Regions from separate parts of the Roseibium sp. SCP14 genome, predicted to be linked through region 4. Evidence: predicted binding sites of a transcription regulator. Region 4 holds the regulator's gene; each other region holds the start of a gene.
What was found. Region 4 encodes PhoB, which activates phosphate uptake and scavenging genes when phosphate is short. Its sites were predicted from a motif close to TGTCATNNANCTGTCAT; they were not measured.

Region 1 (7,329 bases), 570 kb from region 4:
CACCGCCCAGAATACCAATGCGGAACTCGGTGATTTCTGAAGCACCGGCGATCGAAGCGTTCAGAGCGATCGTGCTGACGGCAGCAAGCGCAGCAACTTTGGAAACGAATTTCATTTGGGACACTCCCCGAGAGTCTGAATCTGATGACGTTTAAAGGGTGCACGAGCGGCTCAAACCGCTGCTGCCGCCGGGGTCATCGCACCGGCGGATTCTTGAGAACCGGTCTGGCCGGTGTCGATGGCAGTGGAAGTGGCTGCCTCGTTGAAACTTTCGTCGGCACCGTAGATTTCACGGGCGGCCGCTGTGGTCAGCTCTTCGGGCTTTCCGTCAAAAACAAGAAAGCCGTCGCGCATGCCAATGACACGGTCACAATAGGCACGCGCCGTGTCGAGCGTGTGCAGATTGCAGATAACCACCTTGTTGTCGCGCTCGTGGATTTCCCGCAGCGCGTCCATGACGATCTTGGCGTTCATCGGATCAAGGGACGCGATCGGCTCATCCGCCAGTATCATGTACGGGTCCTGCATCAGCGCGCGGGCAATCGCGACCCGCTGCTGCTGGCCGCCGGAAAGTTCTTCTGCGCGCTTGGCCGCTTCCTGAACGATTCCCAGGCGATCAAGTGCAACGAGCGCATCGTTGACATCGCCGGCGCTGAAGATGTTGAAGAGGCTTTTCATAGTGCCGTGGCCGTTGAGGCGACCAAGCATGACGTTGGTAACCACATCGAGGCGCGGAACGAGATTGAACTGCTGAAACACCATGGCGCAGTCGCGCTGCCAGCGGCGCATCATTCCGCCCTTGAGGCCGAGGATGTCCTGCCCCTTGAACAGAATCTGACCGGAAGTTGCCGGTGTCAGCCGGTTGATCATGCGCAAAAGTGTTGATTTGCCTGCCCCGGATCGGCCGATAATCCCGACCATCTGCGGCTTGTCGATGTTGAAACCGACCTTGTTGACCGCAGTCCTTGTCCCGAAGGTTTTTGTGACGTCCTGAAACTGAATCACCCGCCAGCCCTGTCCGTGTTTGTTCGAAGTGCTGGGCGACAAGAGCCATCGGACGATTACAGTCAGATGACAGGTTTTTGTATGGAAGATCAAAGATTTATGACGGTTCCATGAAGGTCCCGATCAGCACTCACGCCGCTTTGATCTGAATTTCAAGAATTGCCATTTTGATTCAAAGCCTTCGAACACTGGGCACTACCCAAAGCCGTAACGCAGTACTGTGGCAGTAGTGCTTTGGAGGATGGTGTATTTTCGGTCGATTTTTTTCCGTCTTTCTACAATCACACAGCTACAAGAACTGGATACAGTCATAATACCGTCACCAAACCGTCACCGGCCTTCACTCGGCACCCGTTAAACACGGCCGCGATCACTTTCCTTCCCGATGGAGCCTCCATGTCCTCTCCTGTCCAAAAGCATTGCCTTACCGAAGCACCGAATATTCATCCGGAAGCAAATGTCCAGAACTGTGAGTTGGGTGTCTGGACCGAAGTCGGAGCACGCACGGAAATGCGTGAAAGCCAGATGGGCGACTATTCATACGTCGTGCAGGAAGGCGATGTCGTCTGGTCAACAATCGGCAAGTTCTGTTCGATTGCCCGACGGGTGCGGATCAATCCGGGCAACCACGCCACCTGGCGGGCATCCCAGCATCATTTCACCTATAGAGCGGCTGCCTACGGCCTGGGCGACGACGATACCGGCTTCTTTCAATGGCGAAAGGACGATTGGGTCACCATCGGCCATGATGTCTGGATCGGTCACAACGTTACAGTTCTGGCCGGGGTCACGATCGGCACCGGTGCCATCGTCGCCGCGGGAGCGGTCGTCTCGAAAGATGTCGCTCCCTACACGGTTGTTGGTGGTGTTGCCGCCAAGCCGATAAAGCGGCGTTTTACGGAAAAGCAGGAAGAGGCGTTGATGGACATCTCCTGGTGGGATTGGTCCCATGAGCAACTGAAGGCGCGTCTTCCGGATTTTCGGCAATTGCCAATTGATGCTTTTATCGAAAAATACCGCTGATCAGTCCGTCAGGCTGTCACGCGACCTTTTCCGGCTCCGTGGTTTGCTCGTTTCTCTGGTCACAAGGGACCTTTCAGCCCATCCAGGAAGGTGCCGAGTGACGTCGCATTTCCGTAGCGCCACCGGTTCGGCAACCAGCGGATAGGACAGATCCCAATGGTGACGTGATCAGGCGCAGCCATGAATGGACAGGTCCCACGAAGAGGAGAAGACGGGAATTGCAACTTGTGGCCGGTTCTGCAAATCTCGTTGCAGACAGCACAGGTCAACGCCCAACGGAAATCGGAAATATGACTTTTGAGCAGATTTTCGTCTTTGTATTGATTGGCGTCGTCTTCATCAGTTTTTTCAAGGAATTCTATCCGCCGGAAGTCATTGCACTTTCAGCCTCTGCCGCCCTTCTTGCAACCGGCATCATTCAGACACGGGACTTCCTGAGCGTTTTCAGTTCCAGTGCCCCTATCACCATCGCGATGATGTTCATCATTTCCGCTGCCCTGGAGCGAACGGGCGTGCTGGCGTATCTGGGTGATCTGTTGCAGAAGCAGGCCAAAGGTTCTTTCCTGCGAGCCATACTGATCATGATGATCGGTACTATGCTTGCCTCTGCGTTCATGAACAACACGCCCGTCGTCATCCTGATGACACCCGTCATGATATCGATTGCCGCAGGCCTCGGGCTGTCGCCCTCGCGTTTCCTGATCCCCTTGTCATTTTCAGCGATTTTCGGCGGCACACTGACGCTTGTCGGAACCTCCACCAACATTTTGATGAGTGACGTCGCGACCGATAGTGGCCTGGCACCGGTATCCATGTTCGAAATGACCCTTCCGGGGTTGATCCTCGCGGCCGTCGGCATGGTCTACATGGTTATCGCAAGCAGATTTCTGTTGCCGGACCGTACCTCCCTTGCCAATCTTCTCGCCCAGGAAGGCAAGCGGGCGTTCGTCTCCAGGCTCGTGGTTCCGCCCCGATCCCGCTACATCGGGAAACCGAGTTCGTCATTGCCCTTCGACCCGGGAAGCGTCACCATTCTGGATGTGGTGCGGAATGGTCTGTCCATGCGCAGGCAATTGGACCGCATTACCCTGCAGGCAGGCGACCGCATCGTGATCCAGTCCGATACAGGCGAAATCCTGGGACTGAAGGACAATCGGCAGGTCGCGTTCAGAGAGCTGGAAGACACCAGTCTGGAGCCGGTGACGGACGATTCGACCTTGCTGCTTGAAGCCGGTGTCGGACCCCGGTCGACCCTCATTGGCCGCCCTTTGGGCGACCTTGGAATAAGAAGAAAATACGGGGTCTATGTCCTTGCCGTTCATCGGAAGGACGAGAACATCACGTCCAGAACCGACAGTATCCAATTGCAGCTCGGCGATACGGTTTTGCTCGAGGGACCGGCAGAAGGTATCGAGCGCCTCCTGAAAGATGGAAAAATCATCAACCTTTCCCAGCCTTCCGAACCGGCGATGCGCAGGCGCAGGGCTCCGATCTCGGTCGCAGTCATCTTGAGCGTGATCGGTTTGGCCGCCCTGAACGTGATGCCCATCGCCGGACTTTCCGTCATCGGGGCGGTGGTGGTGATGCTTACCAAATGCATCGACCCGAAGGACGCCGTCGAGGCGATCGACTGGCGCATTCTGCTGCTGATTTTCGGTCTTCTGGGGCTCAGTCAGGGTATGGAGACGACCGGTGCAGCCGAAATCGTTGTCGAAACCGCCGTAAGGCTTGTCGAAGGTGTCGGTCCATTGGCTGTTCTGGCGGCGGTCTATGTTCTGACCAGCGTGTTGACAGAAATGGTGAGCAACAATGCGGTTGCCGTTCTCGTCGGTCCGATCGTCATTGACCTGGCACTGGAACTGGGCTTCGACGCCCGTCCCTTTATAATTGCCGTGATGTTTGCGGCTTCGGCCAGTTTTGCAACCCCGATCGGATATCAGACCAACACTTTCGTCTACGGGGCTGGCGGGTACAAGTTCAGGGACTTTCTGGTCATCGGTCTGCCGCTCAATTTCATTTTCGCGGCGATGGCGACACTTGTGATTCCACTGTTTTTTCCCTTCTAACCTTGCTCCCGGATCGACTTCGCAATCCGGACACATCCGGTTCCATCGGGGACTTCGGGCAGGTAGTCCTGGCAGGATCTCCACAGTCGCAACACACCTTGACGACTCCCCCTTTGTGAATTTTGTCGCTACAATTGCGCCATGCCGACAGAAACCGCAGTCCTTGAAACCAGTCTGGGCCCTTCCCTACGCAGATGGCGCGTGCTGAATCGCATCAAGCAGGAAACCCTTGCCCGCGATCTGGGTGTTTCCCAGAGCCGGATTTCCCGTTGGGAAAGCGGTGATGCGCAGCCAAATGGAGCGGACCGGCTCAAGATCACGCAGCTCTTGCGCGCGCGACCGGAAACCGCCGCGGACAGGGCGCTGCTTGACCTTGTCACCCAGGCCTCTATGCCCGTGCACCTTGTCTGCGACCTGACCCACAGACTGTTGGCGGCCTCTCCCGCAAGAACCGTCAACTGGCGTATTCCGACTTCGGAACTGATGGATCGCCCGCTGTGGCGTTTTGCTTCTGAGAGCATCCGAACCGTTGAGCATCAGTTGTCTGAGCACGGATGGTTCGAACCGCTTGGACCGGACGTTGTCTATGAGACGGAGCGGGCGGAATTCGCCGAATTGACGATTCCGCAAAGCCGAATTCGCATCTCTCGCCTTCCCCTCTCCGATGGACGGTTTGCGCGGCTGGTTCGGGATGAACCGGCGGCGTAATTCCGGCTCCCGCATAAAATATTCATGCCATCGCAGCACCGGTGGATGCCCGCTAAACTGGACGGCATGACTAAAACAGACACAGCTTCCGTCGCCCTGGAAGCAGACGACATGAGATTGTCCGGTCTCCTGGGGTTTCTCCAGGCAGCCGAACAGCTGAAGGACACGCTTCGCTCAGGTTCAACCCGGAACGGCCGGAGAGAAAGTACGGCCGAACACAGTTGGCGGCTGGCACTCATGATCCTTGTATTCGAAAAGGAACTTGGCGAGGTCGATATCCTGAGGCTTCTGAAGCTCAGCCTGATCCACGACCTCGGCGAAGCCATTTCCGGAGACATTCCCGCCCCTGAGCAGAACCCGGGAGATGATCGACAGGAGCGCGAAAGGCACGATTTCCAGGTGCTTTGCAGCTCTCTTCCCTCCGACATGGCACAGGACCTGCTTTCGCTCTGGGATGAATATACGCAGGCGCAAACGCTCGAAGCCCGCCTTGCAAAGGCGTTCGACAAGCTGGAAACCATGCTTCAGCATCAACTGATGCCGCCACGCAGCGTCATTTTCCACGACTTCAATCTGTCCTATGGCCGATCGCACACCGACGGGTTTCCGCTCACCCGTCAGATCCGTGCCCGTGTGGATGCCCGTACCAGGGAAATCATCGCGGAGCTCGAAAGCGAGCAAACCAGCCACGCATGCTGAGTGTTTGCGGCCCTTAAACACGCGAACAACCCGCAACTTGAGAAACCCGACTTGATCAACCTTGAATTGACGAACTAACCTTCTTCCAGTCAAGCAAAGGCAGTTTGCCGCTGAATTTGGAGGAACCAACATGTTCGTGATCCTGCCCCGCAGCCAAGGCCCGGTACTGGGTGTCGAGATTTCCGGCAAGATTGACATCGACCAGGAAAGGAACCTGATCGACCAGGCCGAACAGCTGATCAAGGAGCACGACAAGATAAGCGTTCTTGTCGTGCTGGGCGATCACGTCGGCATATCCCTGGAAGCTGTCGCGGCGGACATAAAGTGGATCCTCACGCACATGGCGCATCTGAACAAGATTGCCATCGTAACGGACAGCAAGATGCTGGCAGCCCTGATTGCTGTAGATGCGACTTTTGCGAAAGTGGTCGGAATTCAGGAAAAGCACTTCGACAAGGACGAGATCGAAACAGCCTGGCACTGGATCGAGAGTTGAGAACCGGACTTACGCTCAGGCGTCGACCAGCTTTTCATCGCTCAGAAATGTGACCTGATTCACCTTGCCATCGCGAACCTCGATCATGTCACCTCTGGGAACTTCCATCCAGCAGTTGCGTGCTTCATCGAGTGGCTCGGAGACCACCATCACTCCGTCATCGAATTGCCGATAGTAGAGCGTCGGCGGAAATTTGTCGGAGGCATAGCGAGCTGCATAAAGCGTTTTGCCGTCCGACCATGCAGAAGCAAAGCGCATATGGGGCGTTGTTCCGGAATTTCGGGAAAGCACCTCGGCTTCGTGCACCGCCCGGGTCATCGCGGCACGCGGATTTTGCTTCAGCCCGTAGGCAAGCGCGATGAGGAACAGGCACTCGCTGTCGGTGCCGCCAGACCGTTCCCGGTAAAGATCGTCCGGGATCATGTTGTCCAGGCGGCGGCGCACCTTGCCATAACCGCCGACCTGCCCGTTGTGCATGAATGTCCATTGGTCGAAGGTGAAGGGATGACAATTGTCCCGCGTTGTTGCTGTTCCGGTCGACGCACGAACATGCGCAAGAAAGTGCCCGGAGCGAACGTGTCGCGCAATCTGCAGAAGGTTTGGATCAGACCATGCGGGACGGACATCCTTGTATAGACACGGCGTCTCGCGATCGCCGTACCACGCCACTCCGAAGCCGTCGGCATTAACCGCTGTCTTGCAGGAAAGCGCGTTGCGGCTCTGATCGATCAGCGAATGCGCAGGATCGCAGATTACCTCTTCGAGATATTTCGGAGCTCCGCTCCAGGCAGCCCAACGGCACATTGTCTTTCACGATCCTTCAAGCTGCGTTCTGGATGGCTTTGAAACGCGCTGTGCTTTCATCACAGGCGTAGTGATCCGCAAGGGGATACGGCGCGCGCGCAAGCTCATCCACGGCTTTGACAATCTTATCCGCTTTTTCTTCTGTCATCAGCACGGAAAAATTGAGCCGTGTCCAACCCGGTTTCTTGAGTTCTTCGCCCGACAGAATGCGTTGGCGCATCGCCTCCGACTGCTCCTGTCCGATATCCAGCAACCGATGCGCATAAGGACCGGCACAGGCACAGCCGCCTCGGGTCTGTATGCCGTATTCATCGGAAAGCATACGCGTGACCAACTGCTGATGAATGTATCCTCCGCGTTCCAGGTCGCGAACACGGAACGAGAACACCGGCAAAACATGACGCGCGCCGGGATTGCCCATGATTTCAATCGCCGGATTTTCCCGCCAGACCGCCAGGGCTTTCGCCCGCCAGGCAGAGTTGCGTTCGTCCATGGTTTTCTGGCCGATCGCTTCTTTCACCATGAACG
Region 2 (7,329 bases), on a different contig from region 4:
GGCCATCGCCAATATCCACCGTCCAGGAGCTCTGACGCCTTCCGTGGTTCTGTCGCTCGGGCTTGGCCTGTCCCTCCTGGTGGCCCTGGCCCTCATTGACGGTAATCTGCGCCGTGAACTGAGCGCCACGATCTCCGACAAGGCTCCAAGTTTCTTCTTCGTCGACATTCAAAGCCATGAGCGCGACGCCTTCGAAGCCTTGTTGGTGCAGGAAGCACCGAATGCCGAGCTGCAGAGCGTCCCGATGCTGCGCGGACGCATCATCAGCCTGAAAGGCATTCCTGCCGATCAATTCGAACCGGCTGAGGAAGGTTCTGAATGGGTGCTGCGAGGCGATCGCGGCATAACCTATGAAAAAACGCTGCCCGAGAATTCCAAGCTTGCCGAGGGAAACTGGTGGCCGGAAGACTATTCCGGAAAACCGCTGGTTTCCTTCGACCTTGAGGCGGCAACGGAACTCGGTCTGGCAATCGGCGATACAATCACCGTCAACGTCCTCGGTCGCGAGATCACCGCGGAAATCGCCAATCTTCGAGATATCGAGTGGCAATCCTTCGGCATCAACTTTGTCATGGTGTTCTCGCCGAATACATTTGCCGGTGCGCCGCATGCCAATCTGATGACACTTGGCTGGGAAGAAGAAGTCCCGACGGAAACCGAACTGGCCCTGCTCAAGACCGTTTCCAATACCTTCCCGACAGTCACATCGGTACGCGTCAAGGATGCGATATCACAGGTGAACGAACTGGTCGCACAATTGGCCTGGGCCATACGGGGGGCAAGTTCCATTACCCTGATTGCCAGCGTGCTGGTGCTCGCGGGAGCCCTGGCAGCAGGACATCGCAGCCGGATCTACGATGCGGTCATTCTCAAGACCATCGGTGCGACCCGGCCTAGACTGATCCTCGCCTACGGCCTGGAATACGCCATTTTGGGCCTGGTGACCGCGGTGTTCGCGCTTGTCGCCGGTGGTATAGCCGCCTGGTATGTGATCACCCAGATCATGGGCGGATCCTTCGTCCTCATGCCGGTAACCGCCGCCGGTGCTGCGCTGGTCGCACTTATTCTGACCGTCGGCTTCGGCCTGATCGGCACCTGGCGGATACTCGGGGAAAAACCGGCACCGGTTCTGAGAAATCTGTAACACCGTCTGAATCGGCATCCACGCCAAGCCCGTCAGGAAACTTTCATAAAAAACAGAAGGTTTCCTGACGGACACCAGCCACACGCAACTTGCATACTGCCCTATTCTTGGCTATCCGATTAGTGTCGGGGCCTAAAATGAAATAGGGGCAGAGTTGTATGCTTAAGTTTACCCAAAAAACTGTTTTCAAAAATCTTGCAAAAGTGGCGGTCTTTGCTGCGGCAGCTACGTTGTCATTCGCTGCTCCTTCCCACGCCGAGAGCCCGTTTCACACCGGTGTCTGGCAACTGAATGAAGCCAACGGTCCACGCGGCCTGGTCGTCAGTGACTGGTTGGTGTTCGAGGATGGCCTGCCGAAGCGCTGGCTCTATCGCCGCGCCGGAACGAATGACGAAAACCAGTTTGACTTCTTCACCCGGACGCTTGGCGATTCCGGCTATACTCCGGTCGGGATCCGGGTATACCGGACCGGTGAAAACTCCATGAAATACACCATTGCCGCAAAGGGTCAGGAACCAATCGAAGTTTCTGCCGTGCGGCTTTCCATACCGAACTTCGAAAACTCGTGCCTGTCGGTCGAGAAAAAAGGCAAGCGTTTCTTCGGCAACTGGGTGGGGACTTCCGGTTCGACGCTCAAGAAGCTCAACGTCGGCAAGAACAAGATCACCATTGACGGAAAAGCCCGTGATATCTCAATTGAGGAGGTTCGCGTCGGCCGCATGGGCATTACTGAAGGCGGCAAGCCGATTGCCTTCCTGACAGACGCCGGAGGCGACTATGCTGTTCTTCAATGGTTCAAGCCGGGCGTAACGGTCGAGCAGATGCGCAACAAGGAAACGGAAATTCTTGATTTCGCGGCAGAAGAAATCGTACGTAATCCGGGTGGCACCTGCGACCGGCAGATCGCGTCACGCCTGAAAGCAATGAAATAATACCGGGTTTTTAAACATAATGACGTATAATGCGGCCAATAGCATGAAGATTACGATTTTTTCAGAAATCTCGTCTTGTGCTTAAGTCCGCATTTTCCCATATGTTGAGGGAGTTGTGTTGCATGTGATCTTGCATGCAAAAACCAATCTAGAAGGGGATTCACACGACCATGTCGACCTTTGACCGTCAACCTCAAGGCGCTTACACAGTCGCCGGCACACGCGCCGAGGCCGGCATCGATCAAGGCCTGCGCAGCTATATGCTCGGCGTCTACAACTACATGACCATCGGTCTCGCCCTGACCGGTTTCTTTGCCCTGGCTACGTCCATGCTGGCAACGACAACCGACCAGAGCGCTGCAGTAGCGAGCCTTGGCAACGGCCAGATGCTCACGCAGCTCGGCGTAACGCTTTATGGCAGCCCGCTGAAATGGGTTGTCATGCTTGCACCGCTTGGAATGGTCATGTGGCTGTCTTTCCGCATTCAGTCCATGAGCGCGAGCTCCGCACGTACCCTGTTCCTGGTCTATTCGGCCGTGATGGGCATTTCGCTGTCGTCGATCTTCCTGGTCTATACCGGAGCCTCGATCGCCCGCGTGTTCTTCATCACCGCCGCTTCCTTCGGTGCGCTTAGCATCTTCGGCTACACCACCAAGAAAGACCTGTCCGGTTGGGGTTCGTTCCTGATGATGGGCCTGATCGGCATCATCATTGCAGCGATCGTGAACATCTTCCTGGCGTCTTCCGCGCTGCAGTTCGCCATCTCCGTGATCGGTGTTCTGGTGTTTGCCGGCCTGACGGCCTACGACACCCAGCAGATCAAGGAAATGTACTACGAAGGTGACAGCGGCGAAGTTGCCACCAAGAAGTCCGTTATGGGCGCCCTGCGTCTCTACCTCGACTTCATCAACATGTTCCTGATGCTGCTGCAGCTGTTCGGCAACCGCGAATAAGCAGACGCAGAAATACGAACACGAAAAGCCCCGCAGAAATGCGGGGCTTTTTTGTTGACTTGAACTGCGTTGGAAACGTCAGGCGTCGACCAGGCGCAAATGCTTTTTCTTTTCCAGGACACGCAGAACCTGAGCCAGGTCGTGCCCCCGTTTCAGGATCATACCTCCGGCTGCGACCACCGAATAGGCTCCCTGTCGACGAGAGAGCTTCGGATCCTTTTCGATCCGGTAGAGCGGCATTTCCGAAGATCGGCGGAACACTGAGAACACTGCCTTGTCTTTAAGGAGATCCATTGCATAGTCACGCCACTCGCCGTCGGCAACCATACGTCCATAGAGCCTTAAGATGGTATCGAGTTCGCGTCTGTTGAATGCAACAACGGGTCTGGAGGGGGGAGCCGGTTGGCTTTGCGGCAGCGGGTTCAGTCCCGCGCCGCGTTGAAACGCGCTGTCATCGGCTTCGCTCATTCCGCCTCCATGTTCGTTTGCGGTTTCGCCCCGGACCGGAAAACCGTTCAAAGGATTTTCCATGTCACCTATCTGTCATGATGCGTCGCCTTTGGGGCGGATGGCAAGCCCGCAATCAAAGAAAGGAAGCTCTGCCAAAGCCGGTCGGTATTTTTGCCAAGTAAATTTTCCGCAGATTACCCAAAGTGTTAACGTAGCGGAAAGTTGCCCAGAAAGAATGCGTAAAATTCCATGATTTCGCCTTATTCCAGCCCTTGGCCAGCCATTTTGCCTACCCATATTGAACTCATACCCTGATGGGTGTGACCAGTAGGGACCGCGGAATGCATTAGCCCCCCAGCCCCCCGGGGTTTTTACAGGTCAACCAGATTTAATGAGTCAAACATCAGGGCAACTGAAGGGCCGGCGCTATGCCGGCCCTTTTCATTTCCAGCTTCCTTCCGATATTGCCATCGTGAGTTTTGCCGATTCCACTGCGCAGCCGGATCACTTTTCACATTTTCCGTTACGAATGCCTCTTTTCCGACGCATCGCTTGCTGTATCCTTTTTGCAGGATGACTACAGACCTGATCGATCTCCGTGCGGCCCGAACCGCAGATTGCGAGGCGCTTGCAGGCATTCACACTGAAGCCTGGCTCGGCGCCTATCGTGGTGTCCTGCACGGTGTTGACCTGCAGAAAATGGTTTCGCGCAGAGGCATCGGCTGGTGGCGCGGCGCGCTGTCGCGCGGCGTCAACATCAGGATTTTGAGCATTGCCGACGTACCGGCAGGCTACGCGACCTACGGACCGTGCCGACTGCGCGGCACAGGCATGGACGGAGAAATCTACGAGCTGTACCTGAAGCCGGAATATCAGGGCCTTGGATTTGGGCGAACACTCTTCACCAATGTCCGCGAAACTCTCGCAGCAAAGAACATGGCCGGTCTCGCTGTCCAGGTGTTGAGCGACAATCAGCCGGCACGCAACTTCTATCGGGCCATGGGGGGTAAGCTGTCGGCAAAATCCTGGTACAGAATTGGCGGACGGCGCATGGAGCTCTCCATTTACACCTGGTTGCCTAACATTCCCTGATGCTGATTACGATCGTTCGCCAGCTTTTTCAGGCATCCGGTTAGTACAGGATCCCGGGCAGCCCTTCGATCAGCGGTCCTTTCGAACAATCGAACTGCCCGGCAAACCTGTCTGCGACATTCCGTGCAAGCACGTTGGCATTCTTGTTGGCCTGGGCGTCAATTCGGGCAATCTGACAAGTGGCTCCACCCGGATCAAGCTGCGTGACAATCAGGACACTGCCGGTCTTACCGCTGTCGTCCAGGGTTGGAAACCAGCGAAGGATCGTTGCAAAAGCTGCTCCGTCCCGCAAGCGCCACTCCAAAGTCTCGTTGATCGTATTGAAATTCGGCAAAGTTTGCGTCGCCGCAGGTTCCTGAGCTGCGGAAGGGCTGAAAGAAACGAACATGCGCAGATCGCCCTCCGCAACATAAACCTTCTGCCCTTGAAGACCTGCACACTCCCAGGACCCGCCAAACGTACTTTCCTCAGACGCTGTTTCGGTCTGCGTGCAGTCCTGAAGCCGGATCTTGGTGTAAGTGCTGGTTATTTCAGCCGCTTCAGCTTCTGCCCACTGCACTTCCAGCAAAACAGCTGAAAAAGCCAGGAAGGTCAATTTCTGGCAAAGGTTGAATTTCCCCATGAACGCACCCCGTCAAATCCGCGACCGCCATCATAGACACACTTTCATCAATTAGGTGCAATGCAAAAATTAAAGGCTTGAACTTCTCGGGCTGGATTGCGATAGACGGCGCAAAGATCAACAGGAGTTTTGCGATGCGTATCGACGCTGTGCCGATTGGCAAGAACCCGCCGGAAGACATCAACGTCATCATCGAGGTGTCGATGGGCGGCGAGCCGATCAAATACGAAATGGACAAGGATGCCGGCGCAATGTACGTCGACCGCTTCCTTTACACCCCGATGCGCTACCCGGGGAACTACGGCTTCGTTCCGCATACCCTGTGCGGTGATGGTGACCCGATCGATGTGATTGTCGTCAACCAGCGCCCGGTCGTGCCCGGCGCCATCATGAACTGCCGTCCGATCGGCGTTCTGCTGATGGAAGACGAGTCCGGCCAGGACGAAAAGATCATCGCCGTTCCGACCCACAAGCTGACCAAGCGGTACGACAACATCAACGATATTGCCGACCTGCCGGAAATCACCATCGCCCAGGTGAAACACTTCTTTGAACATTACAAGGATCTGGAACCGGGCAAATGGGTCAAGGTAACCGGCGTCGAGGGCATGGAAGCAGCCAAGAGACTGATTTCTGAATCTATCGTCCGCGCACAAAAAGAAGCTGCTGAATAAGCTTCCACACGGTTCTTAATGGCGAGGCTGTCGCATGACCTAGCGGTCGGCGGCAGCCTCGATTCTTTCCATGTCTTGATCGGACAGGCCGAAGTGATGGCCAATTTCGTGGATCAGCACATGTGCAACCACGTCGCCTAGTGAATCGTCCATGGCGGCCCAGTAATCCAGGATCGGCCTTCGGAACAACCAGATCCGGTTCGGCATCTGGCCGGTTCGATCAGAATCACCGCCCTGTGCAAGTCCCTGCCCTTCAAACAATCCCAGAAGGTCATGAGGGTCTTCAATCGACAGCGCATCAAGTACATCGTCTGGCGCATAGTCGGCAAGGCTGATCTGCAGATGTCCGCAGCGAAGCAGAACATCGTCCGGCAGTCCAGCCAGAACCTCACTCGCCATTGCCTCGAAATCGGCAAGACCGGGCGCCTTGCGCTCAGACCAGTCGCTACGGCTTATCGGTTGAACAGATGCCATACTGCTTCCCTTGACCCATTTTTCAGCAAAATCCTACCTACAGGTAGGTAACGGCGAGGTAAATCACCAGTCCGACAGCAAAAACGGCACCTGCAATCCGGCCGATCCGGGTCCCCCAGACCTCGATCCGGTCCTCTTCGTCCTTGTCAGCCGCGCTCAAGTGATCCTTGGCACGGTCCGCCATGCGCACGAATGTCGAACCGGTTATGGTCTCGCTTTCCGCCTGTGCCCGGTCGATGGTTCTCAACGCTTCTTCGCGCTGCTTTTCCTTTGGGTGCTTTGATCCGCTCATGCGTTTAAAGTGGCTTCATTCTCACGCCGATTCAACACAAAAGCTGAAATCAGCGCCAGCAGGGCGACACCGCCGGATGCCACCGCGTTCCAACCGGCGAAGGAAAGGCCGAACATGCGCCAACTCGCTTCCGTACAGCTGACGATGCGAGTGGATTGCAGAGCCTGCAGCATGTTGGCGGCAGAGGCCGGGGCTGCTCCCCCTCCTCCACAGTCGTTTGGACCAGCCCAGAAGCCCCATTCGGCACCCGACTGATAGATCCCCAATCCCGACCCGTAGGCAAAGACTGCTGCAACAGTCAGGAGCACGATGGTGGCCAGCCCCAACCTCTTCTGCATCATCAGGATGATAGCCAGAGCTGCAAGCGGCAATCCGACGTAATATGGGATGCGCTGTTCGAGGCAGAGCTTGCAAGGTAGATATCCGCCGATCAGCTGGTATCCCCAGGCCGCGGCAATCGCCGCGGTTCCCCCCAGGAACCCCAGGACGGTCAGATTTCGTGCCACGCGCTCTGAAGACATCACATCACCTCTATTTCTTTAAATATACCGCAGAAGAACAAAAGCACCGACCAGCAACACCACGAACAGGGTGAACATGAGGCCAAGGCGTTTTTCGATGAATTCCTTGATCGGCGGGCCGAAAAAGTAGAGCAGTGCGGCGACGACGAAAAAGCGCAGGCCTCGCGAAACTATA
Region 3 (7,329 bases), on a different contig from region 4:
TACACGGCCAGTCCGAAACGGATCACTGTGCCGCAAATCAGTACGTGCAATCAGCGTGGACGGCCTATTCTGTATCGAAGCCCAACTTGGAGCACTTTGTGTGACTCCGGATAGAAGCCTGATGCGGACGAAAGGCAGAGTGATCGTCACCCGAATGGGACAAGACCCGCAAGTGCTGCTTGCGGCATCGGCGGGGCTTGGTCGGAAGACAGTTTACTGTCTGAAGATAGAGCGCGGTCGCGTAAACACGTGGCTGCCACAGAACCCAAAACGCGAGGTTCTTTACCTCACCAACTATCTTTCAAAATCGAAAGTTAGATTTGAGCAAACACTATTCCTCTACTTCCTGCCCGATTGACCATTCTGCACGCCGCCTAGATTCGACAACGCATAACAATCGTGATTTCAATCACATCGTAAGTCGCCCTGTAGTTGCACAGTTGGTAGATAGATTTTCAAGTACATAATTCTAGACAGGAACAAGAATGTTCATCACAAATATCAACACAAGGTCTCTTTTCCGCTGTGTGCTTCTTGCGATCTTGATTGGAGCGACTCCAGCAGCAGCAGAACCCCTCGATGTCACCATTTACGAAAATGGTGGCGACGGACAGATGGCGGAATGTACACTTGAGCAGGTAGCAGGTCTCAAAGCGAACGGAGACGGATTTCTCGCCGTTCGCACTGGACCAGGTTCGAATTACCGGAAAATCGACCAACTCCACAACGGTGACTATGTACTCGTTTACGATGGTTCGCACTTCCCTTGGGTGGGCGTCCTGTATGGACATGGGCAAGAAGTGCTGAATAGCAACACGGGCTGCGGGTTCGTTGGTGAAGGCAAACGTCCGCTACCCTATCCAGGGAAAAAGGGCTGGATTCACAGCAATTGGCTGCAGTCTGTTGCGGGTTAGGAGAAGCACCAGTGTTTGAAAAACGAATTCAAAAATCTAGACTTAGGGCGTTCAACGTGAAGCCGTACGTATTAAGCATCTTCCTACTCACAACAGCAACCAACTCCGCACTAGCGGAAGGCAAGGTAACACACCCTCTTCCGGGCGATCCCTTAATCGACTTTCGAATTGACAACTGTGATGCAACAAGAGGATTTGCAAGTATTCGGTACGCCACAGATAAGGGGCCCATCGTTGCGTTGAGTGACCTTTGTATTGATGAAGAAAAAGGCACGATAACATCAGTAGAAACTCGTGAAGGCTTCACTTTGGTGGAGAAAAGTAGACACGGAAAGACCTTTGAGGTCATCGATTCAGACGAAGTTCAAGGGCTACGCACAAAAGTGCAACTAATCGAATCGGAATGCGTAGTAGATGATCCAGATGATGTTTTCACCACAAATCATTTTTTTGCATCTAAAGACAAATTTCGAATTCCTAGTGACTATGGCGCCAATATGTTGGGTTACACTATTCCGTCGTTCTCAAACAAACCGAAGAAATCTGCGGAAGAAGCGGTACCAATGACGCTAATATATGCCTCTCAAACTCACCTTCCGCAGAAAACTACTGAGAAACTTCTGGGTGTCGGAGGTCAATTTCGCGGCCAACTTTCTGTTTCTGGAAACTCCGGTGTTTTTACAATTACCGAAGGCGCTGGTGTCACAGTGGGCGATGCAGGTGGCACAATCAAACTGAAGTTTCGCGAAAATGGTGAGGTTATGATGTCAGGTCAGCTCACTGCGAAGAACCAGAGATTAGCTGGTCACGAACCAGGCGAATGGATCACCATGACTGCGGAAATTCCCTATATGCGTGGGCACTTGCTGGGCGCAGAAGGTGATCAAATTTATGGCTTTGGAATTGCCGATGGCAGTTTCGTCGATACCGAAGGGCACACCCATCAGTTCCGTGCGCAAGTCCGATTTGAAACATGCTTGTTCTAAGCGAATTCAAAACGTTTTTTGATCCCGTGCCGCATCGCCCCACAACAGCAAATCGGACGAGAAACTTCCGGAGATCAATTCGGAAAATCAATTTGCTGTTTCAAAGGCAACTCCGCTTGCTTCTAGTTTAGGAACAAAGAATGCGAAAACTCATACTGATATGCGCTCTGTTCGCTGCAACGAGCGCTCAGGCCGGCGAAACGGTGAAATGCAATGAACATGGAGCCGTCGTTACTCTGGAAGATGGGACCATTCTTTATTTAGGAAAAAACTGCGACGCGGCTCGAAAGGGCGGTGGAACGGGAAATTGGTGGAACGCAGCTTCATTCCTGGGTGTCGAGATTGACGGCAAAGCATATATGGTAGCGGAAGGCAGCGGAATTGACTGTCTTCCTTACTGCGTAAACCCGTTTTGAAGCGCCTATGTTTCGGGATATTTTCGGCCATCCAAGCAATAGACCTGGCTTTGCGAAAGATCTGACAATTCGGGTTCCTTTCGGACCTATACGGCACATCCAACCGAAGTCCCCATTGAGAAGAAGGCTTGATAAGTCCGAGGCCACAGCTTGACAGCCGGAATTCGATTATAGAAGTGCATGACCCGCATGACTGTGGCGAGTGGCATTGGCGCCTTCCACCCGGGTATGCATTTCGATGTGGCCGAAGTCGAATTCCATCTCGATTTCAAACGCATCGCCTTTCTCGAAGGCGCGTTTCAGCCGTTGAGGCGCAGTGCCAGACCGTTCGGCGCCAGCAGCAGGTTTTTCCCCGCCTTGGTTGGTCTTGATGCCGGAATGCATGGCTGTCCCGGTACCGGCCGAAACGGGGGCCTGTGCATTGACGTTGTAGATCTTCGACAGGGCCAGGTGCGGGAAAGCCTCGTGCGGCAGAACTTCTCGTCGCCGTACCCGCTGTTTTGCCGGCCTTGAAACAGGCGTGTTGCATAATTGGTGCCGACGCCGTTCCCGTCCGAGATCAGGATGATCACGTTTTTCGCCTTGTTGGTGTTCGGCCTGCGCGGCGGTGAACCAGTCATTGTCCTGTTGCGGCAAGGCGTCCTGGGCAAAGGCAACGGTACCGGTCAGGGTCAGCGCCAGTGCCGAGCTAACAATCGTTTTCATGACGTCTCCAATGATGAGCGGGGAAACCCGGGTCCTATTCAGAAATGCCGTGTGACAGCTGGCTGACGGTTTAATGAAGAAATCAGGTGCGTAATTTTATTACATTACTTCTATTTGCCGGCTGCTGGATATGAAGGCAGTGCCGAAATCGAATATTTTTTGCTCTCGGCAAGACCGGAACTCTTCGCAAATGCTCTATCCGGTTAAGTTCTCTCCCGGCCTACGGAAATGAAGAGCATGCGCCTAAAGGTTGCTGCGATGCAGCACAAAAAGTTCCGGTTTTATTGCCGTTTGAGCCGAATTTGTCGTTTCCAAATTCGAAAACTGTCATATCATTTTCATATGAACGTCGAATAACGTTCATATGAAAATGTTTTATCAGGCTTCGAAGTTGATTGTTTTCGAGTCAACACGAAGCCGTCGGTAGCAATCTGCGTTCGGCCTCGTCTGGAGCAAGAGAACTGGTGTCGGGTCATAAACACATGCTTGGTCAAATAGATATTTCGAAACGTCAGGCTGAAATCGCCGACCTGGTCCAGAAGTCGGGTTTCGCGTCGGTCGAGGAACTGGCGGACCGTTTTGAAGTGACGACCCAGACCATCCGCCGGGATGTCAATGGTCTGTGTGAACTGGGGATCCTTCGGCGCACGCATGGCGGGGTCGAGCCACCGGCGCCTGCCTCCAACATTCATTACTCCACCCGGCAGATTCTGAACCTTCCCGAGAAGCAGCTGATTGCAACCCTGGTCGCGGACAAGATCGACAACAATCAGTCTCTTGCCTTTTCGATCGGAACGACGCCGGAAATCGTCATGCAGGCGCTGACGGCGCATGAGAAGCTGGCGATTTTCACCAACAACCTCAATGTCGCCTTTACAGCGTCAATCAATCCCTCCTATCAGGTAACCATCGCCGGTGGCCGCTTGCGCCACGGCGACCGCGACATCCTGGGTTCTGCGGCACAGGCGTTTTTCTCCAACTACAAGGTGGATATCGGCATTTTCGGTGTGGCCGGTGTCGATGAAGACGGAACGCTGCTGGACTTTCATGAAGACGAGGTCGCGGCGAGGCAATCGATACTGGCGAATTGCCGGAAGTCCTATCTTGTTCTTGATCACAGCAAGTTCGGCCGAAGTGCACATGTGCGCGGCGGCAAGTTGAGTGATGTCGATGCCATCTTCACCGACCGTCCCGTGCCACCGACATTCTTGTCCAGCCTGGAGGGCACCAACACCCAGGTTCACATCGCCGGAGACGAAGGGCGGTCGAAATGACCGGTGGAATGCTGTCCAGCTCAGGCAAGTCCATCCGTCTGGACGGTGTCTCGCGCGTCTGGGGTGACACTCGAGCTGTAGACAATCTGTCAGTCGATATTCCCGCAGGTTCGTTCACTGCTTTGCTGGGGCCGTCGGGATGCGGCAAATCGACAACGCTGAGAATGATTGCCGGACTTGAGGATGTCAGCAGCGGCGATATCGTGATCGGCAACGAGGAGGTCACCGGCAAGCCGTGCTCCAAGCGCGACCTGTCGATGGTGTTTCAGTCCTATGCGTTGTTTCCGCATCTGAGCGTCGCGGAGAACATCATTTTCGGATTGAAGGTGCGTCGTGTCGGCCGGGCGGATCGCAACAAAAGGCTCAGGAAAGTCGCCGATCTTCTCGGTCTGTCGGAATTGCTGGAGCGAAAGCCGGGTCAGCTTTCCGGCGGACAACAGCAACGTGTCGCCCTGGGGCGGGCGATTATCGGCGAAAAACCGATCTGCCTGATGGATGAACCGTTGTCGAATCTCGATGCCAAGCTGCGCCACGAGATGAGGATCGAGATCCGCTCGCTGCAGCAGCAGCTTGGTTTTACCATGGTCTATGTGACTCATGATCAGGTGGAAGCCATCACCATGGCGGATCAGGTTGTGCTCCTGAACAAGGGGCAGCTGGTGCAGGCGGCGGCGCCGCGAGATCTTTACGAGAAGCCCGCCAGTCCCTTTGCTGCCCGTTTTATCGGCACGCCGCCGATGAACCTCTTTCCCGCCAGTGCATTTGCGGGGCTGTCTTCCGCTCCTGGCCATCAGCTCGGCATCCGGCCCGAAGCGATGCATCTGCAGGATGGCGGACCGGTGACCGCTTCCATCCGTGCGCTGGAGTACCTGGGAGCGGACATTCTGGCCGACTGTGTTCTGGCCGACACTCAATTTCAGGTCCGGCTGCCGACAGGAAAGCCTGTCGCTCCCGGCCAGTCCATCGACCTGGGGTTCGAACCTCAAGCGTTGCATGTCTTCGATGCCGACACCGGCATGCGGCGGGACGATCTTGTTTCAGAAATTGGAGCGCAATTGCACTCCTGACCAGCTGCGTGGGCCCGCGTAGACCGACCGCAGTATTGCGGATGTTCAAACCTTAGGAAGTAAACTGATGTTGAAGTCCACTTTCCTGAAGGCCGTTGCTGCAACGGCCCTTTCCTTCAGCACCTGGGCATCCGCTCAGGCTGTTGATCTGCAATTTTATTTCCCGGTCGCAGTTGGCGGTAAGGCAGCCGAGACCATCCAGGAACTGACAGACGCATATGCTGCACAGAACCCGGATGTGAAAATCGACGCCGTTTACGCCGGGTCCTACCAGGACACTGTCGCCAAGGCGATCACCGCTTCACGTGGCGGAAACCCGCCGCAGCTTTCCGTGATCCTGTCCGTAGATATGTTCACGCTCATCGATGAAGACCTGATCGTTCCTTTCGACGACTATCTTTCCACTCAGGAAGACAAGGCCTGGGTCGACGGTTTCTATCCGGCATTCATGGAAAACAGCCAAACCGGCGGCAAGACCTACGGCATTCCCTTCCAGCGTTCCACGCCGGTTCTCTACTGGAACAAGGAAGCTTTCAAGGAAGCAGGCCTGAATCCGGACGTTGCTCCGCAGACCTGGGACGAGATGGTCGAATTCGGCAGGAAGCTCACCAAGAAGGACGCAAGCGGCAACGTCACCCAGTGGGGCGTGCGCATTCCGTCTTCCGGGTTTCCTTACTGGCTGTTCCAGGGTCTCGCCATTGAAAATGGTGCGATCTTAGCAAATGCCGAAGGTAACAAGACCCATTTCGACGATCCGAAAGTCGTCGAAGCGCTGCAGTATCTCGTTGACCTGAGCACCAAATACGAAGTCATGGCACCGGGCATCATCGAGTGGGGCGCAACACCGAAAGCCTTCTTCGAAGGTCAGACGGCGATGATGTGGACCTCCACCGGCAACCTGACGAACGTTCGCAACAATGCTCCGTTCGATTTCGGTGTCGCCATGCTGCCGGCCAACGTTCAGCGCGGTGCCCCAACAGGCGGTGGCAATTTCTACCTGTTCAAGGGCGCTTCGGAAGAGCAAACCAAGGCAGCGGTGAAATTCGTCCAGTGGATCACTGCGCCGGAACAGTCCGCAAAGTGGACCATTGCCACCGGTTATGTCGCGCCGCGTGCCGAGACCTGGGAAACCGAAACGATGAAGGCTTACACGGCCGACTTCGCCCCGGCCCTGGTTGCCCGCGATCAGCTCGAGTTCGCCAAGGCAGAACTTTCCACTTACCAGAACCAGCGGGTCACCGGCATCTTCAACGATGCTCTGGCAGCAGCCATTACCGGCAAGAAAGACCCGGCAACGGCGTTGAAAGAAGCCCAGGCGCAGGCCGACGCGATCCTGGCCGAGTATCGCTAAACCCACCTGACATGGAGCGGCGGACGACCGTCCGGCGCTCCGTTTTTCCTCTTCTGACAGTTCGGATCGTGACGCCAATGCGGGGCCCCAATATCAAACGCGAATGGATCTACGGCTGGTTGCTCCTGCTGCCGGCAATGGTGTTCCTGTTCGCCTTCACCCACATTCCAGCCATCACGACTGTTCTGAACAGTTTCTTCTCAACTCCGCGCGGCCGCAGACCCGCAAAGTTTCTTGGCCTTGGCAACTACGAACGCATGCTGGATGACCCGGTGTTCTGGAAAGTGTTCTGGAACAATCTGTGGTTCGCCCTCGGCACTATCCCGGTTTCAATTGCCCTGGCGATCGTCATGGCGCTTTGGGTCAATGAAAAACTCACCGGGCGCAGTTTTGTCCGCATGGCTTATTTCACGCCTACCGTGCTGCCGCTGATCGCCGTCGCCAATATCTGGATGTTCTTCTATACGCCGGGCTTCGGCCTGTTCGACCAGATCACGGGCTTTTTGTTTGGCTGGCCTGCCAGCAATTATCTCGGCAATCCGGACACCGCGCTCAATGCGATCATTGTCGTTACTGTCTGGAAAGAGGCCGGGTTCTTCATGATCTTCTATCTGGC
Region 4 (7,329 bases):
CTGACCACCATCGGCATCGTGCTGTCCTTGGTGTTCAACACGGTGGAATTCTTCCGCCTTTACCCGGCAGCTGACTTCTTCTTCGGTCTCACCTGGTCACCGAGCTTCTCCGGACGCGGAGGCGATTCGGAACTGGGTATCATTCCGTTGCTTTGGGGAACGTTTTACATCTCGTTCGTGGCGCTTGCAGTCGCTGTCCCGATCGGCCTTTTCGCAGCGATCTACCTGTCAGAATACGCCAGCCCGCGTGTGCGCGCCATCGCCAAGCCGCTGCTTGAAGTTTTGGCCGGTATTCCGACCATCGTTTACGGTCTCTTCGCATTGTTGACGGTTGGCCCCTTGCTGCTGTCGGTCTTTGGCGACAATGGCCTTGGCATCATGAAGGCAGGAACAGCAGTCATGACAGCTGGTCTGGTCATGGGTGTCATGCTCATCCCATTCGTCAGCTCGTTGTCGGACGACATCATCAACGCGGTTCCGCAGGCGATGCGTGATGGATCCTACGGCCTCGGTGCCACCAAGTCCGAAACCGTCAAGCAGGTTATCCTGCCAGCCGCTCTGCCGGGGATCGTCGGTGCCATTTTGCTGGCAGCTTCGCGCGCCATCGGCGAAACCATGATTGTGGTCCTCGGCGCAGGCGCCGCGGCCCGGTTAAGTCTCAATCCTTTTGAGGCCATGACCACCGTGACGGCCAAGATCGTCAGCCAGCTAACCGGAGATGCCGATTTCGCGTCGCCTGTTGCGCTGGTGGCGTTCGCGCTCGGCATGACGCTCTTCGTGGTAACTCTTGGCCTCAATATCGTTGCGCTCTACATCGTGCGCAAATACCGGGAGCAGTATGACTGATGACCGATACGACACTTACTCCCGAAGCAGCTGCCGAGACAGCCAAGGCAGCGGCAAAATCCAGATCCCTGTATCACATTGACGATCTGACCCGTAAGCGGAACGCAGCCGAAAAGCGGTTCAAGGCATACGGCATCGCCGCGATTGCAATCGGATTGTTCTTTCTGGTCGTTTTGGCGACATCGATCATCTCACAGGGCATTCCGGCCTTCACGAGAACAGTGGTCGAAGTCGAGTTCACGCTCACGCAGGAACAGTTCGATGCAGCTGAAAAAGAACTGTTCAAGACGAAAGCCTACGAAAAGTTCTTCATCGATGCGCTGCATGGCCAGATGACCGAAAGCGGCGTTTCCGCACCGTTCGACGCAGCTGCGATCCAGCGCATCGTCGGCAAGACCGGAGGCACCATTCGCGAACACTTCCGGGCCAATCCGGACAGCCTTGGCAAGGAGACCGGGTTCGAACTGGCGGCCGCGTCGCGAGTTGATGGATACATGAATGGCCGGGTGACCCGCGACACGCTAACCGACAGCCGCTTCCTGCAGAAGTCGGATCTGGACATCGTTGACGCCCTGGTGGAGGCCAAAGTCATCAAGACGGTGTTCAACTGGAACTTCATTACCGGTGCCGACTCCGGCGTGGACAATCCTGGTGGTGCGGGCATCGGTGCATCCGTCGTCGGGTCGTTCTTCATGATGCTGGTGGTCCTGTTCCTGTCCCTGCCGATCGGTGTGGCTGCTTCGATCTATCTTGAGGAATTTGCGCCTCAGAACAGGTTCACCGACCTGATCGAGGTGAATATCTCAAACCTTGCGGCCGTACCGTCCATCGTGTTCGGCATTCTGGGTCTGGCCGTCTTCATTCAGTTCATGCATCTGCCACAGTCGGCTCCGCTTGTTGGCGGTCTGGTGCTGACGCTGATGACGCTGCCGACGATCATCATTTCAACGCGAGCCTCACTGAAAGCTGTACCACCGAGCATCCGTGATGCTGCGCTGGGGATCGGTGCCTCGAAGATGCAGGCAACCTTCCACCATGTGCTCCCGCTGGCGATGCCGGGTATCTTGACGGGTACCATCATAGGACTTGCCCAGGCGCTCGGTGAAACGGCTCCGCTGCTTCTGATCGGGATGGTCGGCTTTGTCGCGCGCGGATATCCGGACGGTTTCATTGCAGGGTTCACCGAACCGAACTCCGCAATGCCGGCGCAGATCTATACCTGGGCGGCACGCGCGGACTACGCATTTTATGAAAAGGCATGGGGTGGAATTATCGTCCTTCTCGTGTTCCTCCTCACAATGAACATTCTCGCGATCATCCTGCGCCGCAGGTTTGAGCGCCGCTGGTAAGGAATGATCCGATGAACGAGATGTCGAACATTGAACAGTCGGTAGAAATGACCGAAAGCAAGATTTCCGCGAAGAACGTGCAGGTTTATTACGGTGACACGCACGCCATCAAAGACGTGGACATTGAAATTCAGCCGCGGTCTGTCACCGCATTCATCGGACCGTCCGGTTGCGGCAAGTCGACCTTCCTGCGGACCTTGAACCGCATGAACGACACGATTGATATCTGCCGCGTCGAGGGCTCGATCAGGATCGATGGCGAGGACATCTACGATCCCAAGGTCGATCCTGTGCAATTGCGCGCCAAGGTGGGCATGGTGTTCCAGAAGCCGAACCCGTTCCCCAAGTCGATTTATGACAACATCGCCTACGGTCCGCGCATTCACGGGCTGGCCCGCAACAAGGCGCATCTGGACGAGATTGTTTCCTCAAGCCTGCAGAAAGCCGGTCTTTGGGAGGAAGTGAAGAACCGCCTGGATGAGCCGGGTACCGGCATGTCCGGCGGTCAGCAGCAGCGGCTGTGCATCGCCAGAGCCATTGCGGTCAGCCCTGAGGTGATCCTGATGGACGAGCCCTGTTCGGCTCTTGATCCGATTGCGACGGCAAAGGTGGAAGAGCTGATTGACGAGCTGCGGGAGAACTATACGATCGTGATCGTGACGCACTCTATGCAGCAGGCTGCCCGCGTATCACAGCGCACGGCATTTTTCCATCTCGGCATTCTGGTTGAAGAAGGTCCGACCGAAGACATCTTCACAAATCCGAAAGACAAACGAACGCAGGATTATATCACTGGCCGTTTCGGCTAAGTGACTGCCCGAATTCTGAAAGGGACACAGGATGTCTGAACACACAGTCTCGGCCTACGACGACGAGTTGACCGCAATGGCCGGCAAGGTCGCCGAAATGGGTGGCCTGGCTGAAAAGGCATTTGCCGATGCCGTTTCCGCGTTGGTATCGCAGGACATCGAACTGGCGCGGGTGACCGTCCAGCAGGACCAGCGCCTGGACGCCTTGCACCAGGACATTGAAGCAAAGCTGATCGAAATGATTGTCCGCCGTCAGCCGATGGGGCAGGACCTGCGCGAAATCACCGCTGCGACACGGATTGCCAACGATCTCGAGCGCGTCGGTGACCTTGCCAAGAACGTCGCCAAGCGGACGATCGCCATCGACAGCAATCTTCAGTCCAAGAAACTGGCTATCGGCGTGGAGCACATGACCGAACTGGCCCTGGCGCAGCTGAAGCAGGTGCTGGATGCCTATACCCGCAAGGATGCGGAAGCCGCGAAGCGCGTTCAGGAAGCCGATGCCGAAATTGATGCGATCTACACGTCGCTCTTCCGCGAACTGCTGACCTACATGATGGAAGACCCTCGCGTCATCACTCAGTGTGTCCATCTTCTCTTTTGCGCAAAGAACATCGAGCGTATCGGTGATCACGCGACCAATATTGCTGAAAACGTCTTCTACATGGTGACAGGTGATCGTTTGCCGGAAGACCGCGCGAAACAGGACGAGACGACCGACGCCGTCTGATAGCTTGAACCCGGTTGGAATTTGGTGACCGGCACGGCAGCGGCTGCTGCCGAAACTGGAGCGAGAACGTATGCCGAAGGTGCTTATCGTTGAGGACGAAGAACCACTCAGCCTTCTTCTGAGATACAATCTGGAAGCGGAAGGGTACTCGGTCGAGTCTTGCGTTCGCGGAGATGAGGCTGAAATCCGGTTGCGGGAAAGCCAGCCCGACCTCCTTCTTCTGGACTGGATGTTGCCTGGTTTGTCCGGCATTGAACTGTGCCGCCGGCTGCGTGCCCGGGAAGATACGGAGCGGCTGCCGGTCATCATGCTGACCGCCCGTGGAGAAGAAGCAGAGCGCATTCGCGGTCTTTCAACAGGAGCCGATGACTACGTCGTCAAGCCGTTTTCAGTCCCGGAACTGATGGCGCGTGTCCGTGCGATCCTTCGCCGGGCAAGCCCGGAAGTTGTTTCCACAATGCTGCGATCCGGCGATATCGAGCTTGACCGGGAAACCCATCGCGTCCGCCGGAGTGCCAAGGAAATACATCTGGGGCCGACCGAGTTCCGCCTTCTGGAATTCCTGATGACGTCTCCGGGACGGGTGTTTTCCAGAGAGCAGCTTCTTGATGGCGTATGGGGCCACGATGTCTATGTCGATGAACGTACCGTCGACGTGCATGTCGGCCGGCTCCGCAAGGCGCTCAACAAGGGCAAAGCCAAGGATCCGATCCGCACGGTGCGGGGCGCCGGCTACGCATTCAACGATCAGTTTTCAATCGCAAGCTGATTACAGCTGAGAACATCGGGAGGGTGGAGTAGCCACCTGCCCGAACTGGTTGTCCGGCGACATGACCGCTCCGGTCAGCTTATCCAGAACGTTTCTGTTTGCTGCACATCCTTGAGCCCGAACGCCGACAACGCTCGATCAAGAGAGATGTTGTTCCCGGTGAGAAGAGTTGCGGCTTTTTTCCCTTCAAGCTGCGAGCCATACCGCCTCATGGCGGCAACCCCCGATGCTGCACCGCCTTCCACCAGACATTTTTCCCTTGTGAGAACGAACTTCATCGCTTCGAGAATGTCGCTCTCCGGCACTTGAACAAAGTCGTCCACCAGTTCCCTGCACATTTCGAAGGTGTATTGATTGTCTGCCGGGATCGGGCCGGGAAGGGCATCGGCGATAGAGGGTTTTTCGTCGACTTCAACGATGTGCCCCGCCTTGATGCTTTCGATCATGGCGGCTCCGTGCTCAAGCGAAACGCCTATGATCGTAATATCGGGCTTGAGGCTCTTCAGTGCCTTGGCAGTCCCGGCCATGAGCCCTCCGCCGCTCAACTGAACGAAGACGATATCAAGATCCGGTCGGTCGGCCAGCAGCTCAAGTCCGATCGTACCTTGACCGGCGATGACATGAGGATCGTCGAAGGGCGACACAAAGAGCAGGCCGTCGCGTTCCGCGATACGCCGCGCTTCCGCGTCCGCGTCGTCCTGTGTCTGTCCATGAACGATCACGTCCGCGTCGAAGTCGTGCAGGCCACTGATTTTTTCAGGTGGAATGATCTCGGTAACACAGACGACGGCACGAATGTTCAATTGCCTCGCCATATAGGCGACGGCACGGCCGTGATTGCCGCTCGATACGGTGATGACACCGCGTGATTTCTGAGATTCATCAAGAGACAGGAGCTTGTTGGCCGCACCGCGCAACTTGAAGGCGCCGGTGTCATGCATCGTTTCCATCTTCAGCCAAATCGACGCGTTCAGCTCCGTCGACAGGGCATGAGATTTGCGCAGGGGAGTGGGCCGCACATGGCCCGCTATCCGTTGTTGCGCAGCATGAATCTCGTCCAGCTCAACCATCATTTTTCTGTCTCTCGGCTGCCTCGAAATGAGCGTTTCAGAATGAGTGTTGACAAAATATTCTAAATTAGACAATTTGTCCATAACGCTGAAGCGACCCGGCAAAATGGGTCTCGAATTGGGTGACGTTCTGACAGAGAGATGCAGATGCGGCTGGTGAATAAGCAGGAAATATTGGCGCAGATCGACGAGCGCGCTGTACTTGCGGAGATTGAAGAAGGCTTCAGGTCTTTCGCTCGGGACGAGGCTCAGGTCGCGCCGGTTACCCATCTGGCGTTTCCAAAGGCAAATGGCGAGTGCCACATCAAATGCGCACACGTGGGTGAAGACGATGTTTTTACCGTCAAGCTGGCCACCGGATTCTACGACAATCCGGAACAGGGACTGTCTTCCAGCAACGGTTTCATGGCCGTCATTTCCGCGCGAACCGGAACTCCCTTGGCAATCCTGCAGGATGAAGGTGCATTGACCGATTTGCGCACGGCACTTGCGGGCGTCATTGCAGGCCGCATGGGCGCGCGGCAAGGTGCCAAGGCGCTCGGTGTGATCGGGACCGGCATCCAGGCCCGCCTGCAAGCACAGCTCTATTGCAAACTTCTCGGCTTCACCCGGGTTGCTGTCTGGGGGCGCTCCGAAGAAAAGGCAGCAACGCTGGTTCAGGAGCTTGCTGCGGAGCTTGATGGTATTGCGGTCACGATGGCAGAAAGTGTGGAAGCGCTGTGCGCCGATGCGGATGTCATCGTCACGGCAACTGCGTCGCGCGAAGCAATCGTCAAGTCCGAGTTTGTTCGGCCCGGCATTCACATCGTGGCGGTTGGCGCAGACTCTCCCGGGAAGCAGGAACTCGACACAGCGCTCTTTGCAAGAGCGTCGCATGTGATCGTCGATTCCCTCGCTCAATGTATAGAACACGGTGAGACCGCCAACGCGATTGCATCCGGTGACATTTCGTCCGATCGGCTGATCACGCTCGGGCAGGTTCTGCTTGAGAACAAGCTGGCTCGTGCGGACGAGGCCATCACGATTGCCGATCTCACAGGTGTGGCCGTTCAGGATGCGGCCATCGCCAAGTCTGTCTGGTCCGGATTGAAGTCGGTCGAAGCGGACGCTCGCTGAGATAATTCGCTTCAGGTCAAATGCCTGCCTTTCAACACGGTTCAGTTAGGTATCACATGTCAGCTGCAACACCTCGCTTGTCGGTTCAGAACCTGAGCAAATCGTTTGGGTCGCTGCGCGTTCTCCATGACGTCTCGCTGACAGCCGAGCAGGGGCAGGTGATCACGATCATCGGATCTTCGGGATCGGGAAAAAGCACGTTCCTGCGCTGCCTCAATCTGCTGGAAGTCCCGGACGGAGGCGAGATCAAGCTGGATGGTAAGCCAGTCGCCTTTGCCTGCAACGCACATGGGCTGAAAGTAACGCGGGAGGTCCGCGCGCTCCGAACTTCTTTGCCAATGGTGTTCCAGAGTTTCAATCTGTGGCGGCATATCAGCGTTCGCGACAACGTGGCAATCGCTCCGGTCCACGTGCTTGGAAAATCGCGAGCCGAAGCCAACGAGCGGGCAGAAGAACTGTTGGCCCGCGTCGGTCTCGCCGAGCGAATGAACTTCTATCCTCATCAGTTGTCCGGCGGTCAGCAGCAGCGCGCAGCGATTGCTCGAGCTTTGGCGATGGAGCCGCAGGCTCTTCTCTTTGACGAACCGACCTCGGCTCTTGATCCGGAGCTGGTCGGAGAAGTGCTGAAGGTCATCGAAGA

Region 1: the regulator PhoB is predicted to act here: its motif matches at 1,323-1,339, upstream of ABLQ08_RS02230 (DapH/DapD/GlmU-related protein).
Region 2: the regulator PhoB is predicted to act here: its motif matches at 3,560-3,576, upstream of ABLQ08_RS24170 (DUF2794 domain-containing protein).
Region 3: the regulator PhoB is predicted to act here: its motif matches at 3,073-3,089, upstream of ABLQ08_RS11100 (alkaline phosphatase).

The regions. Positions count from the first base shown of each region.
Region 1 is NZ_JBDZYH010000001.1:482,751-490,079, forward strand. Features, by position in the region: gene phnD (phosphonate ABC transporter substrate-binding protein) at 1-115, opposite strand, end outside; gene phnC (phosphonate ABC transporter ATP-binding protein) at 172-1,005, opposite strand; gene ABLQ08_RS02230 (DapH/DapD/GlmU-related protein) at 1,402-2,028, shown strand; gene ABLQ08_RS02235 (hypothetical protein) at 2,088-2,210, opposite strand; gene ABLQ08_RS02240 (SLC13 family permease) at 2,319-4,094, shown strand; gene ABLQ08_RS02245 (helix-turn-helix domain-containing protein) at 4,236-4,802, shown strand; gene ABLQ08_RS02250 (HD domain-containing protein) at 4,869-5,501, shown strand; gene ABLQ08_RS02255 (STAS/SEC14 domain-containing protein) at 5,632-5,997, shown strand; gene ABLQ08_RS02260 (class II glutamine amidotransferase) at 6,013-6,801, opposite strand; gene ABLQ08_RS02265 (aminotransferase class V-fold PLP-dependent enzyme) at 6,818-7,329, opposite strand, start outside.
Region 2 is NZ_JBDZYH010000006.1:258,935-266,263, forward strand. Features, by position in the region: gene ABLQ08_RS24155 (ABC transporter permease) at 1-1,144, shown strand, start outside; gene ABLQ08_RS24160 (hypothetical protein) at 1,303-2,076, shown strand; gene ABLQ08_RS24165 (Bax inhibitor-1/YccA family protein) at 2,247-3,029, shown strand; gene ABLQ08_RS24170 (DUF2794 domain-containing protein) at 3,108-3,497, opposite strand; gene ABLQ08_RS24175 (GNAT family N-acetyltransferase) at 4,053-4,571, shown strand; gene ABLQ08_RS24180 (hypothetical protein) at 4,612-5,193, opposite strand; gene ppa (inorganic diphosphatase) at 5,328-5,867, shown strand; gene ABLQ08_RS24190 (metallopeptidase family protein) at 5,907-6,341, opposite strand; gene ABLQ08_RS24195 (hypothetical protein) at 6,379-6,633, opposite strand; gene ABLQ08_RS24200 (disulfide bond formation protein B) at 6,630-7,154, opposite strand; gene ABLQ08_RS24205 (YqaA family protein) at 7,173-7,329, opposite strand, start outside.
Region 3 is NZ_JBDZYH010000002.1:836,315-843,643, reverse strand. Features, by position in the region: gene ABLQ08_RS11110 (SH3 domain-containing protein) at 486-914, shown strand; gene ABLQ08_RS11105 (hypothetical protein) at 926-1,900, shown strand; gene ABLQ08_RS11100 (alkaline phosphatase) at 2,485-3,021, opposite strand; gene ABLQ08_RS11095 (DeoR/GlpR family DNA-binding transcription regulator) at 3,504-4,295, shown strand; gene ABLQ08_RS11090 (ABC transporter ATP-binding protein) at 4,292-5,362, shown strand; gene ABLQ08_RS11085 (ABC transporter substrate-binding protein) at 5,430-6,713, shown strand; gene ABLQ08_RS11080 (carbohydrate ABC transporter permease) at 6,791-7,329, shown strand, end outside.
Region 4 is NZ_JBDZYH010000001.1:1,053,275-1,060,603, reverse strand. Features, by position in the region: gene pstC (phosphate ABC transporter permease subunit PstC) at 1-846, shown strand, start outside; gene pstA (phosphate ABC transporter permease PstA) at 846-2,195, shown strand; gene pstB (phosphate ABC transporter ATP-binding protein PstB) at 2,207-3,004, shown strand; gene phoU (phosphate signaling complex protein PhoU) at 3,036-3,734, shown strand; gene phoB (phosphate regulon transcriptional regulator PhoB) at 3,805-4,503, shown strand; gene ABLQ08_RS04820 (threonine ammonia-lyase) at 4,578-5,576, opposite strand; gene ABLQ08_RS04815 (ornithine cyclodeaminase family protein) at 5,721-6,689, shown strand; gene ABLQ08_RS04810 (amino acid ABC transporter ATP-binding protein) at 6,746-7,329, shown strand, end outside.